4 regions of the Salinicoccus sp. Marseille-QA3875 genome follow, and region 1 is predicted to be linked to each of the others. Evidence: riboswitches for the same ligand, from Rfam matches in the RefSeq annotation. Region 1 holds a riboswitch; each other region holds the start of a gene.
The links. A riboswitch is a leader RNA that binds a small molecule or an ion and turns the genes downstream of it on or off. The one in region 1 is predicted to bind thiamine pyrophosphate.
Positions count from the first base shown of each region.

Region 2: linked by a shared signal. The riboswitch ahead of tenA (thiaminase II) and the one ahead of ACY8DT_RS05975 (ABC transporter substrate-binding protein) in region 1 are both predicted to bind thiamine pyrophosphate.
Region 3: linked by a shared signal. The riboswitch ahead of ACY8DT_RS11965 (ECF transporter S component) and the one ahead of ACY8DT_RS05975 (ABC transporter substrate-binding protein) in region 1 are both predicted to bind thiamine pyrophosphate.
Region 4: linked by a shared signal. The riboswitch ahead of thiD (bifunctional hydroxymethylpyrimidine kinase/phosphomethylpyrimidine kinase) and the one ahead of ACY8DT_RS05975 (ABC transporter substrate-binding protein) in region 1 are both predicted to bind thiamine pyrophosphate.

Region 1 is NZ_CM143103.1:1,158,229-1,162,448, reverse strand. Features, by position in the region: gene ACY8DT_RS05990 (hypothetical protein) at 1-67, opposite strand, end outside; gene ACY8DT_RS05985 (sodium:solute symporter family protein) at 64-1,509, opposite strand; gene ACY8DT_RS05980 (hypothetical protein) at 1,540-1,749, opposite strand; TPP riboswitch at 1,893-1,993, shown strand; gene ACY8DT_RS05975 (ABC transporter substrate-binding protein) at 2,084-3,082, shown strand; gene ACY8DT_RS05970 (ABC transporter permease) at 3,086-3,865, shown strand; gene ACY8DT_RS05965 (ABC transporter ATP-binding protein) at 3,858-4,220, shown strand, end outside.
Region 2 is NZ_CM143103.1:464,016-468,235, reverse strand. Features, by position in the region: gene rlmD (23S rRNA (uracil(1939)-C(5))-methyltransferase RlmD) at 1-721, shown strand, start outside; gene ACY8DT_RS02500 (Fic family protein) at 966-2,009, shown strand; gene ACY8DT_RS02495 (hypothetical protein) at 2,112-2,258, shown strand; TPP riboswitch at 2,302-2,393, shown strand; gene tenA (thiaminase II) at 2,473-3,144, shown strand; gene ACY8DT_RS02485 (AraC family transcriptional regulator) at 3,233-4,123, shown strand.
Region 3 is NZ_CM143103.1:2,359,185-2,363,404, forward strand. Features, by position in the region: gene ACY8DT_RS11960 (ABC transporter ATP-binding protein) at 1-1,243, shown strand, start outside; TPP riboswitch at 1,295-1,386, shown strand; gene ACY8DT_RS11965 (ECF transporter S component) at 1,449-2,030, shown strand; gene ACY8DT_RS11970 (ABC transporter ATP-binding protein) at 2,036-3,442, shown strand; gene ACY8DT_RS11975 (energy-coupling factor transporter transmembrane component T family protein) at 3,435-4,220, shown strand, end outside.
Region 4 is NZ_CM143103.1:1,487,743-1,491,962, reverse strand. Features, by position in the region: gene ACY8DT_RS07585 (L-lactate MFS transporter) at 1-938, opposite strand, end outside; gene fdhD (formate dehydrogenase accessory sulfurtransferase FdhD) at 1,099-1,887, shown strand; TPP riboswitch at 1,957-2,077, shown strand; gene thiD (bifunctional hydroxymethylpyrimidine kinase/phosphomethylpyrimidine kinase) at 2,225-3,025, shown strand; gene thiM (hydroxyethylthiazole kinase) at 3,030-3,812, shown strand; gene thiE (thiamine phosphate synthase) at 3,805-4,220, shown strand, end outside.

The DNA of each region.
Region 1 (4,220 bases):
AACTTTTATATATCGATTGATACAGTTCTTTTTCAGATATATGAGTCTTTCCTATGCGTTTTATCATTTATTATCATCCAGGTGTGAGTGATACATATCGACTCTGGCCTGCTGCTCTTTCGGCGGCGGTGATGTCATCAGGCTTACTACGATGACGAGGATGAGTGAAACGGGTGCCGCGATGATCGGTTCGGCATTGGTCGGCAGTGCCTGGCTTGAAACAAGTATGACGAACAGAATCGCACCGCCCAGCATGCCGGTGAATGCACCGATCTTGTTGGCGCGTCTCCACCAGATACCTAGGACGAACGGGAAACCGAACGCAGATAACAGGAAGCCGCCGACCCATCCGACCATGACGGCGATGATGCCCGGCGGATTGATGGCGATCACGATGCCGATGATGACTGCCACGAACATCGTAATCAGACCGAGCAGGGTGACGAAGCGCTCGCTCGCTTTCGGATTGATATGCTGTTTATAAATATCATGTGCAATGCCTGCTGAAATCGCAAGCAGCATCGCGTCCGCCGATGACATGATCGCAGCGAGCAGTCCGGCGAGCATGACGCCGCCGAGAATCGGCGGCAGATATTCTTCGACGACGGAGACGAAAATCATATCTGTATTATCGAGCGTTTCAACTATGCCGAGTGTGACACCGGCAATCGTGACGAAAAAACCGCCCAGAAACAGGATGATATAGATGAATGTGCCCCACATGGAAGAGCGGCGTGCCGTTCTTGCATCACGTGAAGCGAAGTTACGCATGACGACCGACGGCGAGATGATGCCGAACCATATGAATGCGATGAACAGTCCGAAGTATGACATCCAAGGCTGTGTGACGTCACCAAATGCCGGATCGGCAGCGAGTGCACTGTCGAGCATATTGCCGATGCTCCCGAAGTCCACCCAGATGACGGCGGCGAGTATGACCGTACCAAAAAGCATGATCATCCCCTGGAACAGGTCGGTATATGTAATCGCCCACATACCGCCGAGTGCTGCATAAATTGTAAAGCCGAGCCCGAGTACGATGGTTGCTGTGGCATAATCGATGCCGAGCACGTAGGAACCGATCAGACCTGCTGCAGTGAGCTGCGGCACCATATAGAAAGTCATGGCGACCACGACGATGATTGCAGCAAGTACCTGGACGGATGTGCCGAATCTCTGGTGGAAGAAGTCCGGCATGCTCTTTGCACCGGAACGTCTGACCTGCCCCGAGATCAGGAACATCGCAAGCGGCAGTGCGGCAAGCACACCGAATGCGTAGGTGAAATAATACGGGAGCCCCATCGTCACGCCGGAGCCGACCGCACCCATCAACGAACTGGAACTGGCGATGGCAGCAAAGATTGCGAACGCCCCGACAAATGTATTGATGCTCTGGCCCGCTGTGAAATAGTCACTTTCACTCTGCCTGGCCCTTCGGTAGAAATAAATACCGATGACAGTCATTAATAATAAATACAGTAATAGAATGATTCCTTCAGTGATCTGCATACATCATACCCCTTTCTGTTTCTGGCTGTGCTAATCTTTTTCGATTCTTTCAATCCACACGACATAGGCAACCGTCAAAATAAACCAGATGAACAATCCGAAGAACATCAGCCATGCAACGAGTGAAATTCCCGCGACGTAGATATCCACCGGCCACCAGCCGAATACGAACGCCGAGTAGATGATGATGATTAAAGTCGCAAACAAACCCGGATCTTTGAACTTTGATCTTTGAGCCATATGCTACACCCCTTTTAGAATATTTCATTTATTCGGTCAATTGTTGATGTTTATTATATATAATTGCGGTAACGGTTTCAACACGAAGTCATCACTTTTTGACATACGGTTCCATCATGATATAATTGATGCCACAAACGAATATTAATGCATAGGGGAGCCATACTGTGGCTGAGAAGGATGTATCCTGACCCTTGGACCTGATCTGGATAATACCAGCGGAGGGAATGTGTGACGGCTATGCCATGGATGTATGGTCCACCCTCACAAGTCTTGACGCCTCCGGATAAGGAAGGTGTTTTTTTATGCCGTTTTTGAGAGGAGTGCTTTTATTATGAATAAAATTCTATTTCCCGTCGTATTCGTACTGCTGCTTGCAGCGTGCGGGGGCGGTGGTGCGGAGGAATCCGCTGATATGGATGAACTGACGGATGTCACGTTTGTGCTGGACTGGACGCCGAACACGAATCATACAGGTGTCTATGCCGCACAGGCGGAAGGCTATTACGAGGAACACGGATTGGATGTGGAAATCGTCCTGCCGGGTGAAGCGGGCGCGGAACAGACGGTCGCGACAGGCAATGGTGATTTCGGCATCAGTGCACAGGAGAATGTGACGCAGGCGCGTCTGCAGGATGTGTCGATCGTGTCACTCGCTGCAATCATCCAGGATAATACGTCATATCTGGCTTCACCTGAAGAATACGGATTGGAAACGCCGTCGGATCTTGAAGGTCACACATATGGCGGCTATGGTTCACCGATCGAAGAGGAGACGATTCACTCGATCATGCAGGCGGATGGTGCAGATTTCAGTGAAGTCGAAATCCTCAACGTCGGGGAGGCGGATTTCTTTGCTACTGTGCAGCGTGATGTCGACTTTGCATGGATCTATTACGGATGGACGGGGATTGAAGCTGAGCTCAGGGATATGCCGCTCAATACAATCGACTTCACCGAGTATTCGGATGCATTGAATTTTTATACACCTGTAATGATTACGAATGAGAATATGATTGAAAGCGATCCGGAAACGGTTGAAGCCTTTATGAGTGCGACGACGGAAGGCTACCAGCTGGCGATGGAAAATCCGGAACAGGCGGCGTCTCACCTGATTGATGCCGAACCGGATCTCGACGAAGCGCTTGTGATGGCGAGCCAGGAGTGGCTGGCGGATGTCTATCAGAGTGACGCGCCTTACTGGGGGTATCAGGACCGGGAGGTCTGGCAGAATTATTCGGACTGGATGTATGAAAGCGATCTGATCGAGTCTGAGCTGGATGTCGATGCTGCATTCACAAATGACTTTCTGCCGGATGAATCGGAGGAATAAACGATGAAACGACTTTTATCATGGAGCGTACTCTCACCGCTCCTCGCCATTTTCGCCATACTTGTCATCTGGCAGCTGGCTGTCGGCATCTTTGAGATCGAGGCGTGGATGCTGCCAAGCCCGGTTCAGATCATACAGGAAGGCATCGAGATCTATCCACGCATCATCGACCACAGCATCTCGACGATACTGATAGCGCTCGGCGGGTTTACCATCGGTGTATCGGTCGGACTCGTTCTGGCGGTTGCACTGCATCTGGTGCCGCAGGCGAGGCAAAGCATCTACCCGCTTATGGTGCTCTCGCAAAATGTGCCGATTATTGCGCTTGCCCCGCTTCTTGTGCTGTGGTTCGGCTTCGGGGCACTGCCGAAGATACTGATCATCACGCTCGTCGTCTTCTTTCCGATCGCCGTCTCCCTGATTGACGGTTTTCGGCAGACGAATCCCGAACTGCTCAATTATATGCGGATGATCGGCGCCGGCCGCCGGCAGATTTTCTTCAAGCTGGAATGGCCGAGTGCCCTGCCGTATTTCTTTTCAGGTCTTAAGATTTCTGCCACATACAGTGTGATGGGTGCGGTCATTGCCGAGTGGCTCGGTGCCCAGCAGGGTCTCGGGGTCTTCATGACGGTCGCATCTTCCGCGTTCCGGACGGATCAGGTATTCGTATCGATTTTTGTCATCATGCTGATCAGTCTGGTGTTGTTCGGTTTTATTCTGCTGCTCGAGAAATGGCTGACTCCATGGAATCAGGACAAGAAAGGAAGTGGAACGGATGACTGACAAACTGCGTATTGAAAATCTGTCTCATACATTCAAAGGGCAGTCGGACATCGACGTGCTCGATAACCTTTCGCTGAGTGTCGCTGACGGGGAGTTCGTCACGCTGCTCGGCCCTTCCGGCAGCGGAAAGAGCACCATCTTCAATCTCGTCGGCGGACTGATCGATGCGGAGAATGGTGATATCTTTATTGATGGTAAGCGTGCCAACGGCACACGGGGCAACATCAGCTATCTGCCCCAGCAGGATTCCCTGCTGCCGTGGCGGACGATCGAGGATAATGTCGTTTTGGTCCAGGAGGTAAACGGCGCCGTCGACCGGGAGGCTGCTCGCAGACTGCTGGAACGGGCCGGGCTC
Region 2 (4,220 bases), 690 kb from region 1:
TGGTCATAAAAATCCATTTGGCGATATTATAAGGATACTGGTTGAGAAATTCCCGGCGATTACGAGTGTCGTGCAGAATATCAACATTGATAAGACGAATGTAATTTACGGCAGTGAGACGAAAGTGCTGCACGGTGCAGAGTATATTACCGACGAACTGCTTGGCAAAAAGTTCAAGATCCGTGCACGGTCATTTTATCAGGTGAACCATGAACAGACGGAAAAACTGTATACGGAAGCGTTGAAAGTTGCGGACTTGAAAGGCGATGAAACAATCATCGATACGTATTGCGGCATCGGCACCATCGGTCAGGTCGCGGCAGAACATGTCGGTAGAATCATCGGTATCGAAGTCGTGGATTCTGCCGTCGAAGACGCGAGAGAAAACGCGAAGCTGAACGGCATTGATAATGCAGAATATCATCTCGGAAAATCGGAGGTGGTCATGAAACAGCTGGTTGCAGAAGGTGTAAAACCGGACCTGGTATTCGTCGACCCGCCGAGAAAAGGGTGCCACGAAGACTTTCTCGACAGTCTGGTAGAAGTCGCGCCGGAAAAGATAGTTTATATTTCATGCAACCCGAGCACGCTGCAGAGAGACTTGAAAATCCTGAGCGAACAGGGCGGCTATTCAGTCAGCCCGGTAACGCCGGTGGACCTGTTCCCGCAGACGAATCATATAGAAGCGGTGACGCTGTTGGAGAAGAAGTTGTCTAACTAAAATAAACCTTTGTTTTTTCATGTCAGATTCAATATCTATTCAATACTTTTATCATCCCTGGCCCCGTGATCCATTTTTTGTTCAACGACAAATGAGTTGGGAAAGTGGGTTTTATAATTAACTTAGCCACCTTTGACACAAAAATCACCTAAGAAAGATTAATTTTAGGTGATAATACGCCTAATCTATTTTAAATACGCCTAAAAAATGATATAATTAGGCGATTAAAAAGGAGGTTAAGCGAATGAGAGCTTTCAATTACTATAATTTGAAATATTATCATTGGGATAGCGAGATTCTCGGATTGGTTTCACAAATACACGAGTACAAAGGCAGACAAGAATTATATTTAAAACAAAAACCTGCTGTTCTGGATAAGTTAGTTGAAATAGCGAAGATTCGCAGCACAGAAGCTTCTAATGAAATTGAAGGAATTGTGACCACCGACTCGAGACTACGTGATCTATACCAGGATAAAACAATTCCAAGAAACGGGGATGAAGAAGAAATCCTGGGTTACCGGGATGTGTTAAATACCATTCATGGAAGCTTTGAGTTTATACCTATCCAATCAACGTATATTTTACAGTTACATCGAGATTTATATCAGTATTCTGCGAAATCATTTGGCGGAAGATATAAAGCAACACAAAATATCATCACCAAAACCGGATCGGATGGAAGACAAAGTGTGATTTTTACACCGCTTGATTCTTATGAAACACCTATTGCAATTGATAATATATGCGAAAGCTATAATCAGACACTCGAGGACGATGTAATTGATCCACTTGTGTTGATTCCAATTTTTATCCTTGACTTCTTATGTGTTCACCCGTTCAACGATGGTAATGGACGGATGTCGAGATTATTAACAGCTCTATTGTTATATAGAGAAGGTTATGTTGTTGGAAAGTATATCAGTATTGAAAGCAAAATAGAAAAGACCAAGGAAAGTTATTATGAGGTATTGGAACAAAGTAATCACAAATGGCATGAGGAAGAGAATAATCCTTTTCCATTCATTAAATATATTTTAGGAATAATACTTTCTGCTTACCGTGATTTTGAAGAGAGAGTTGATTTAATGGATGATAAATTACCTTCCAAGGAATTAGTCATTCAAGCAATAAATCAAAATTTAGGGAAATTTACTAAGAGTGAAATCATGGATCTGGTCCCGAGTATCAGCAGGGCATCAATTGAAAACGCGCTGAAACAACTTGTTGAAGATAACGAGATTGAGCGCCATGGTAAAGGAAGAGCAACTTTTTATACTAGAAAATAAGTATTGAAATTATTAGAATTAACGGATTGTCTGATTCAAATTTCAAAATAAAGCCTGTCAAGATCAACTATTTCCGCAGTCGAAAACATGGAGGCGGGTTCAATGAAACTGGACGTAAATAAACCTCAATTAACCATCATGGGTGTGAGATTTAACAATCAGAAAGAGTTTAGAGGTGCACTATATGCAATCAGATCCAATATGATTGAAGGCGACGATTCATCTATTTACCAAATAGTGATGTATTGAGAAATATCCGCAACTCGTGTATGTTGGTCATATAAACCAAATACGTTCCAACTGGGGGCAGTCTTAAAGGCTTGAGAAGTACCCTTTGAACCTGAACTGGTTAATACCAGCGGAGGGAAGTGGATAAATTTATTATTGAATAAAGATCGAATCAATATATAAAAGCATCAATCCCTCCTCCTCCAGTCGGAACGACTAACAGGAGGAATTTTTTATGCGTTTTTCAGAACAGTTGAGGGAAAGGACGAAAGACAGCTGGGATAAGAGTCTGAATCATCCTTTCGTTAAAGGTATTGTTGAAGGTGACCTGCCGCTCGAAACATTCAAGAATTATATTTTGCAGGATATTTATTATTTGAAACATTACGGGAAAGTCCATGCATTCGCAGCGGCGCATGCGGATGATTTTCATGTATCTGCGAGCCTGGCCGGGAAGGCGAAAAATACTGCTGAAGCGGAACTGACTGTACATAAAGAACATGCTGAAATTTTAAATATTACCGACGAGGACATTGCAAACTTCAAACCGGCACCGACGGCTTATGCCTATACGTCCCATTTGTACAGAGTTTCCTTGTCCGGCAGTCTCGTGCAGATCATCGCTGCGATTCTGCCGTGTTACTGGCTGTATGCGGATATCGGCATGAAATATAAAGAGGCGAAACCTTATGAGGAAATCTACCGCAACTGGATCCGGATGTACGCGAGCGACTGGTTCCAGGAGTCGACTCAGGAAATGATCGACCTGGTTGATGAGTTGGCAGCGAAAGCAAGTGAGGATGAAAAGGAAAAGATCATTGATCAGTTTGTGATCGCGAAAGAATACGAACTGGCATTTTGGGAGATGTCATACACATTTGAAACGTGGATGTCCGAGCGGGAATGAATTTATTTTACCCGATTGAAACGGGCAGAAATTGTCGGGTGGCGGGAAACACCGGTTGATAGACTTGTTAGTGAGTGGAGGTAATTGAATGGATATGTTAAGAGGATTCAATCAGGCGCTGGATTATATCGAAGATAATCTTGAAAATCGGATTGATTTAAAAGAAGTGGCAAAGAGGGCCTACAGTTCCGAATATCATTTCAAAAGGCTGTTTTCACTTTTGTCCGGCATCACAATTTCTGATTACATCAGAAGGCGGCGTCTGACTGTTGCAGCGGCGGAATTGAAAAAGTCGGATATCAAAGTGATTGATGCAGCGGTAAAATACGGCTATCAGTCACCGGATGCGTTCGCGCGGGCATTTCAGAGTTTTCACGGAGTGACGCCATCGGCAGTAAGAGATAATGAACAGAGTTTAAAAACATATCCTAAAATGTCCTTTCAACTCACTATTCAAGGAGGAGTCGAAATGAAATACCGTATTGTGGAAAAAGAACCGTTCAAAATCGTTGGAGTCAAGTATGAAGTGGAAATGGCGGACGAGGTGCTTTCGCCGTCGTATGGAGAGATGATGGAAACCATCAGTGAAGCGACAATGACTGATTTGGCATCGATGTCCGAAGAGAATGGATATGGAATAGTTCACGCCACAGCAGATTACAGTGAGAATGATACAGCTCAAGCGACTTTCAATCAGTATATCGGTGCATTTTCAGATGATGAGACAGACGAGTATTCCACTTTGAAAATCGGATCTTATAAATGGATCGTCTTTGAAGCGGAAGGGGACTGGCAACAAATTGAAAAAACATGGATGCGGATTTATACGGAATGGCTGCCGTCTGCATCTTATGAGCTGGACTCGGGACCTGAAATATTGGCAGATAAAGAGGATAGAGCGAGATTTGTATTACAATCAAGGATAAAGATTAATAGGGATATCATCGTCCGGGCAAATAAACTTTGTCCGGCTTTTTAGTGTTTTATTGACTGGCATCAAGGGTAAATAAGTTTAAAGATGTATATGAGTGTTTTTCAACCCACCCGGAGCATACAACTTGAATAGGGGGAAAAAT
Region 3 (4,220 bases), 1.2 Mb from region 1:
GCTGCTCACGATGACCATCGTCCCGGTGCTCATTTTCGGTGTGGCATTCGTAACAAAAAGGACCGGTCCCCTTTATAAGCAGAGACAGCGGAGAACCGGGGAACTGAACGGATATATCGAAGAGATAGTCTCCGGACAGGAAATCGTCAAAGTTTTTTCACAGGAGGAAAGGACGATAGCGGCTTTCGATGAACGGGCATCAAAACTGAAGCATGTCACTTTCTGGGCGCTGCTTTATGCCGGTTTCATCCCTAAGATAATGAATATGCTGAACAACATCAGCTTTGCGATCGTCGCCGGTGCCGGCGGCCTGATGGCGCTATATACAGACGGCCTTGTTACAATCGGAACCATCGTCATCTTCGCAGAGTTTGCGAGACAGTTCACCCGTCCGCTTGCAGACCTTTCGAACCAGTTCAACCAGGTGCTGTCTGCGATTGCGGGAGCCGAGCGTGTGTTCCAGATCATCGATACAAAAGAGGAATCTGACGATGGAACGATTGAAGATAAGACAATACAAGGCAAAATCGATTTTAAAAATGTCTATTTCTCTTATGATAAAGAACAGTTTGAACCGACGATACAAGATCTGACATTCTCGATCGATGCAGGTGAGTCCGTCGCACTGATCGGTGCGACGGGTGCAGGTAAGACGACTGTCATGCAGCTTCTCGCCCGTTTCTATGAAGTGGACGGCGGTGAAGTGCTGATCGACGGAACGAATCTGACTGAATACAAACGCCATAATGTACGTTCACAGACAGCATTTGTCCTGCAGGACCCGTACTTGTTCGAATCGACCATCAGAGAAAATATCAGATACGGAAAACTGGATGCCACGGACGAAGAAGTGGTTGAAGCGGCGAAGCTTGCGAATGCACATGATTTCATCGTTCAGCTCGAAGATGGTTATGACACGGTGCTCGAACTGGATGAAGGGTTTATTTCACAGGGGCAGAAGCAGCTGATTTCGATCGCCCGTGCACTGATCACAGATCCAGCGATTCTACTTCTGGATGAAGCGACATCAAGCATTGATACGGTGACCGAGCTTAAAATCCAGGAAGCGCTTGAACATCTGATGAAAGGAAGAACGAGCATCATCATTGCACACCGTCTGAATACGATCAAAGCGGTGGACAGAATATTTGTGCTGGAAGACGGCCGGATGCTGGAATCCGGGTCGGAAGCGGAGCTGCTCGCTAAAGAGGGACGCTACTATGAAATGATAAATGCCAAATGACTTCACAAACAGCATCAAGTGTACTATCATACTAGTTAACTGAATAATAAACACATCCACTAGGGGTGCCCCGTGCGGGCTGAGATTCACCCTTAATACCTGATCTAGATTATGCTAGCGTAGGAAAGTGGCATATTTCAATATATGCACACCGTACGTTTGCGGTGTGTTTTTTATTTGGAAATATATTTTTAGGGGTTTTGTTATGGCAGAAAGAAAAGGTCTGACGTTGACAGATGTACTGATAACAGTTGTAATCGGTTTTGTATTTGCAGTGATCTATTCGCTGTGGGGAGCAATCTACACGGTTCTCCAGCCGCTCGGACTGCACTTGAATGAACTGGCTTACGGCATGTGGTTCATCGCAGCTGTCGTCGCTTATTTAATATTGAGGAAGCCGGGTGTTGCACTGCTTGCTGAGTTTGCGGCAGGGGCGGGGGAAACAATCGTCACTTTGCAGTTTGACGTATTCTTAATCGTTTATGCTCTGCTTCAGGGGCTCGCATGTGAAATCATCTTTGCTCTCTTTAAATATGAAAGCACCAGGATGATGACGGCAGTTTACGCAGGTATCGCAGCAGCACTGATCACACTGCCGATCGACTGGTTCTACGGTTATCTGGCCGAAGTGGCCACATGGAATATTGTGTTGATGTTTTCGTTCAGAATCATCAGCGGTGCATTGATTGCAGGTGTGCTCGCGCACTTGATCTATCAGGCGCTCCGTGAGACCGGCGTATTGAAATTCGTCGGCAGCCGCAAATTAAATCATGATGAAGGATTGTAGAAGATTTGGCTATTGAAATAAAGAACCTCAGACTGAAGTTTCCTGAAACGGATAAAAGACAGTTCAGCAATTTAAATATAAATATAAAGACGGGCGAGAAGGTGCTGATGCTCGGCCCTTCAGGTTCGGGGAAAAGTACACTTCTCAATATTCTCGGCGGTAATATACCGAGAAGTATGGATATCCCTTTTAAAGCGGATGTCCTGGATGTCGATACAGAAGCTGCCTACGTGTTCCAGGACCCGGATTCACAGTTCACGATGCCGACTGTCGTTGAAGAGCTCGCGTTCATTTTGGAAAACAGAAATGTACCGCGTAGGGAAATGGACCGGATGATACAGGATGCTCTTTTTAAAGTAGGCTTGAAAACAGACTTGAAGATGCCCATCAATAATTTATCAGGAGGGATGAAACAGCGTCTCGCGATCGCTTCGGCACTGCTTCAGGGCAGTGGAACTTTATTGCTTGATGAACCGACAAGCATGCTGGACGAAGCATCGGTCGGCGGCCTGTGGCAGACACTTGAAAATATCTGGGAGGACAAGACCGTAGTCATTGTGGAACACCGCGTGAACGAGATATGGGATAAGGTCGACCGCGTCGTCTTAATGAATGCAGAAGGCGAACTTATCATGGACGACAGCCCCCACAGCATTATGGATAACTACATTGAACTGCTGAACGAATACGGTGTATGGCACCCATATTCATGGGACTATGCGCCGGTTTTCACTAAAGTTGAGCCAGAAGATGAAACGCTCATAGAAATAAATGACATGACGCTCGAAAGAGGCAGAGAGACACTTTTGAACATTGACAATTTAATAATCAAAAAAGGTGAATGGCTGACAATTGAAGGAGAAAACGGCACCGGAAAAACGAGTCTGATGCTGGCGCTGATGAAGCTGGTCAAAACGGACGGCATCATCCATGTGAATGGCAAAAAAGTCAGGAAGACAAAAGATATTGCGGGCACCGTCTACCCTGTATTTCAAAACCCGGAACTGCAGTTCATTACGAACAAAGTTTACGACGAAGTGTTCATCAACCTGGAGATGCATTATCCACAGGATGCAGCGCATGAAAAATGTGAGGCGCTGCTCGGCAGAATCGGTCTGGATCATGTGGGTCATCTGCATCCGCTTGAAATTTCTACGGGGCAGAAGCGCCGCCTTTCTGTAGCGACAGCAACCGGCGGTGTGCCGGAAGTCATGATTTTTGATGAGCCGACATTCGGTCTTGATCAGAAGCTTTCATACGAACTGCTCAAGATGTTCCATGAACGCGTCGAGGAAGGCGTCACTGTCATCATGATCACTCATGACCGCGGCATTACAGAAAGATATCCGACGAGAAGACTGATACTTGAGAATAAAGGGATTACGGAAGTCCGGGGTGACGGTCATGCTTGAACAGATAAAAAATTATCATACATTCGTTGACAGGACGAATCCACTCACTAAAATTTTTATAGGCATACTGTTATTTCTGTTGGTCGTATTGATGCACAATCCGAATCAACTGTTTTATCTATCATTCATCATGCTGATCACCATGATCATTTTATCGGGCATACGACTCCGGTATCTGGCTGTGGTGCTGGTATTGTTTTTCGTGTTTGGTCTATTTTCAGCGATGTACATGATATTTTACGGCGCCGGGTCGACGACTTTATTCCGCCTTGGGCTCATTCATATAACCGAAGAGAGTCTGATCAGGGGGATCCACATCATGATGCGCGGTTTGACGCTGTCATTTTTCGGTGCGCTCGTCATTTTCACTACAAAGCTGACGGATGTATTTTACAGTCTGATGATCCAGCTTAAATTAAAGCCGAAATTTGCGTACTCGTTCATGGCGGCAATCCGCATGGTGCCGATTATTGCAGGTGAGTATATGATGCTGAGACAGGCAAGAAAGGTAAGAAAACCGCTCATTCATAAAAAGCATATTTCAGGTATTAAAGGGTTCATCACGACGGTGATCACTTTATTGTCACAAAGCATCAGACGTGCATACCGTCTCGGTGTTGCGATGGAGGCGAAACAGTTCGATGACGGACCGAGAACTTACTATTATCAGACTGCATTCTCGAAATATGATGTTTTATTTGTACTGATGATCATTGTAATCGCTTCTGCTTCTCTCTTCCTCGGAACGGCATTTAATCTGATTAATGTCACCGATGCG
Region 4 (4,220 bases), 330 kb from region 1:
TCATTTGTGACCAGAGGCAGCATTGCGAACACACCAATTTGAATTATAAAGAAAATAGTATATAGATTCGGCCGGCCGATATAGTCTGAAATTGATGCCCATATCAATCGTCCGCCGCCGTTGAACACACCCATAATACCTACGATGATTGCTGCAGCCGCTACTGAAATACCTGTAATTTCCTGGGCCATCGGGCTGGCTACTGCCAAGATAGCGATTCCACAAGTGACATTAATAAATAACATCAACCACAGAAAATAGAACCTTTTCGTTTTAATTGCTTCATTCGCAGTTAATTGCACCAGATCCTGTTTTACTTCCTTAGCTGAATTATCATCATTTTTCATACCTTCGGGTAAATAGCCTTCAGGCGGCTTTTCCAGATACAGGCTGGATGCCAGCATCACTACAAAATAAATGGCAGCAAGTATGTAAAATGTTGCAGCAATACTGAATTCATTCATTAAAAATTCCATTGCCGGCGAAGCAATCATCGCAGCAAAACCAAAGCCCATAATTGCAAGCCCTGTTGCCATCCCTCTTCTGTCCGGAAACCATTTGACAAGCGTTGAGACCGGTGTAATATAACCTATCCCGAGACCGATACCGCCAAACACACCATAGCCCAGATACAAAAGCCATAAACTTTCAATTTGTACAGCATATCCCGCCATTGCCATACCGACAGCGAAAAATGTTGTCGATACTAAACCGGAAGCTCTCGGACCATACTTTTCCACAAAGTGGCCCATAAATGCTGCAGAGAGCCCTAAAAATAAAATGGCCAGGCTGAATGTGAATGACACATCAGACAATGACCAGCCGACCGATTCCTGAAGCGGACCGGTAAAAACACTCCATGCATAGACGGAGCCGATTGAAATATGTATACCGACACCTGCAAGGGCTATCAACCAGCGATTCTTGTTTACTTCCATTTAATTTCCCCCCATAAGCTTAAATATTTACATTAAATATAGTTATCATATAAAATGTATATGTTTGCTATAATGTATTATATATGTTTATCAATAGCTGGACAATGCATTTTCCTGAATTGTGAAATCTTTCCGAAAATATTTTTAAAGAGGTTATAAAATGGAAATAACAACAGACAGAAAGATTGTCAGATACTTTGACGGTCAATTTTCTGATATAGATGATGTAGTTGCAGAAGAGTTCCCGTTGACTATTTATATCAATGATATTGAGTTTGCCACTCTTGTATGCTCTCCTGAACACCTGGAAGAGCTGGTCATCGGCTTTCTTGCGTCCGAAGGTGCAATCAGATCTTATAAAGATATTCTGTCCATCAATCTCGATGACAGAGGCGGCTTTTGTCATATAAAGCTGAACAAATCAATTCCTACCGATCATTTCCAGTATTCTAAACGCATATTGGGTTCGTGCTGCGGCAAAAGCCGTCAATTCTACTTTCAAAACGATGTCGATACAGCTAAAGTATCAATGAGTAAAACGACATTGACCCCGGAACAGATCAGCAGGCTGATGATAGAAATGCAGACGACGAGTACAATTTTCAAGGAAACAGGCGGCATTCATAATGCGAGTCTGGGCAGCCCTGATGGCACTGTCGTCCACCGCGGCGATATCGGTCGTCATAACGCACTTGATAAATTATACGGCTACTGCGTTGAAAATAATATTTCAGTCAGGGATAAGATTCTGGTATTCAGCGGCCGTATTTCATCCGAAGTTTTAACTAAGGCAGCTAAAATCGGTGTCGGCATCGTTCTGAGCAAATCTGCTCCTACGGATCTGGCAGTAAAACTTGCCCATGACCTAAACATTACTGCAGTCGGATTTGTGCGCGGCAATTCATTTAATGTCTACAGCCATCCATGGCGTATAAAGGAAATTGAATAATCTTTATATTTAGACTCGTGTCATTTGACTTACATGCTTTACACATTTATCATAAAACTAAGTAAATAACAGTACCACTAGGGGTGCATTAGCTGAGATAGCAGATTTCTGATATAAATTTATCAGAAAGTGCTGATCCCTTCGACTTGATCTGGGTAATTCTAGCGTAAGGAAGTGGTTTAGTACATAAATATCAAACAGCTAACCAAATATATTTCTATAGACTATGATGCTCTTTTGGTGTGTGCTGTTATTTATATTACTAAGCCCGCTTCTGCAATGATTTCATTGCCGGAAACGGGTTTTTTATTTTGGTAAAGGGAAGGATGGGGTAAATATGACAGAACGTCTGCCGATTGCTCTGACGGTTGCAGGAACTGACCCTACAGGCGGAGCTGGTATTTTAGCAGATATCAAGTCTTTTCATTCGAGAGAAGTATATGGCATGTCCGCTGTCACATCACTTACAGCACAAAATACGATGGGGGTGCAGGATGTCTTCAACGTGCCTGCAGATTTTCTCTCAGCACAGCTTGAAAGTATATTTTCAGATGAGGTGCCGAATGCCATGAAAAGCGGAATGATCGCAACCGAAGAGATGATGCGGGTTTTAAAATCTTACGTCACAAAATATGAAATGCCGCTTGTCATCGATCCGGTAATGATTTCAACGTCAGGGCATAATCTGATAAGCGGGGACGCCATAGCCTATTTGAGAGATGAACTGCTGCCTGCAGCCTTGACAGTGACGCCCAATATCATGGAAGCGGAAAAACTCACAGGTGTGGACATCGAAGATGAAGAAGATGTAAAAAAAGCCGCAAAAGTATTCATTGAAGAGATTGGAGTGCAAAGTGTAATCATAAAGGGAGGGCATTTAAAAGGTGCTGCGGTGGATTACCTGTTCGAAAAGGATAATGAGGTCAGATTGACCTCAGACAGAGTGGACACTAATCATACTCACGGCACAGGGTGTACATTTTCAGCTGTCATTACAGCAGAACTCTCCAAAGGCAAGCCATTGGAGAAAGCTTTTCGGATCGGGAAAAAGTATATAACCATGGCCATACAGAAGACTCCGGGAATTGGAAAAGGTGACGGACCGGTTAACCATTTTGCATATAAAGGAGAGTTGTAAATTTATGTCACTTTTACAAAGTATACGCGAAGAGCCGCCGCTTATTGTCTGTATAACAAATGACGTAGTGAAAAACTTTACCGCCAACGGGCTTATTGCACTGGGTGCTTCACCGATTATGAGTGGTGAAAAAGATGAGGCTGAATCTCTGATGAAAGCAGCGGATGGGCTGTTGATCAATATCGGCACTGCTGACACGCACAAGAAAGAATTGATGTCAGAAATGATCGTTCAGGCGAATAAAAATAACGTCCCTGTCGTATTGGACCCGGTCGGTTATGGCGCATCTTCTTTCAGAAAGAACCTTATCGATGAACTGATCGAGAATTATAAGGTTGACCTCATCAAAGGAAACAGAAGTGAAATGCTGGCATTGTCAGGAGAAGAGAGTATATCCCGCGGTGTCGACTCTGCTGAGGAAAGTGATGCACTTGAAATAGCTGAAAATACATTTAGTAAATATAATATACCGGTACTCGTTACAGGAGAAACAGATGCCATCGTTACACATGATCATAAATATACTCTTCATAACGGCCACGGACTGCAAGGGAGAATAACGGGTTCAGGATGTCTTCTTGGCGCAGTTACACTGACATTCATCGCCAAAAGTGACGATGTTAATAACGCCGTTATAGACGCTGTCAGTTACTATAACCTGTGTGCCGAATCTGCAGTACAGAACGGTGCTGCAGGCCCCGGTACTTTCATACCGGATTATATCGATGCGTTGTATTTGAATGATGATGTTATTTTAAAAGATAAGGCTGTTAAATCACATGAATAAAAATGACTTGAGACTTTATTTTATATACGGTTCAAATGGTGGAGATATAAAGAGCAGTCTTCACATAATAGAGCAGGCATTACAGAGCGGCATCACATTATTTCAATTGAGAGAGAAAGGAACTGATGCACTGACTGGTAAAAAGCTACAGGACTTTGCTCTGTCGGTCAAAGAACTGACTGCTGGATATAATGTTCCCTTCATCATAAATGACGATGTCGATCTTGCGAGGGCAGTACAAGCCGATGGCATCCATATCGGCCAGGATGATATGAGTCCTGAAAAGTTGCCTGTATATTTTGATGATAAAATTGTCGGACTGTCCGTTCGTGATGAGATGGAACTAGCTGCCAGCAATTTGGATAATGTCGATTATATTGGTACGGGACCAGTCTTTGCAACAAGCTC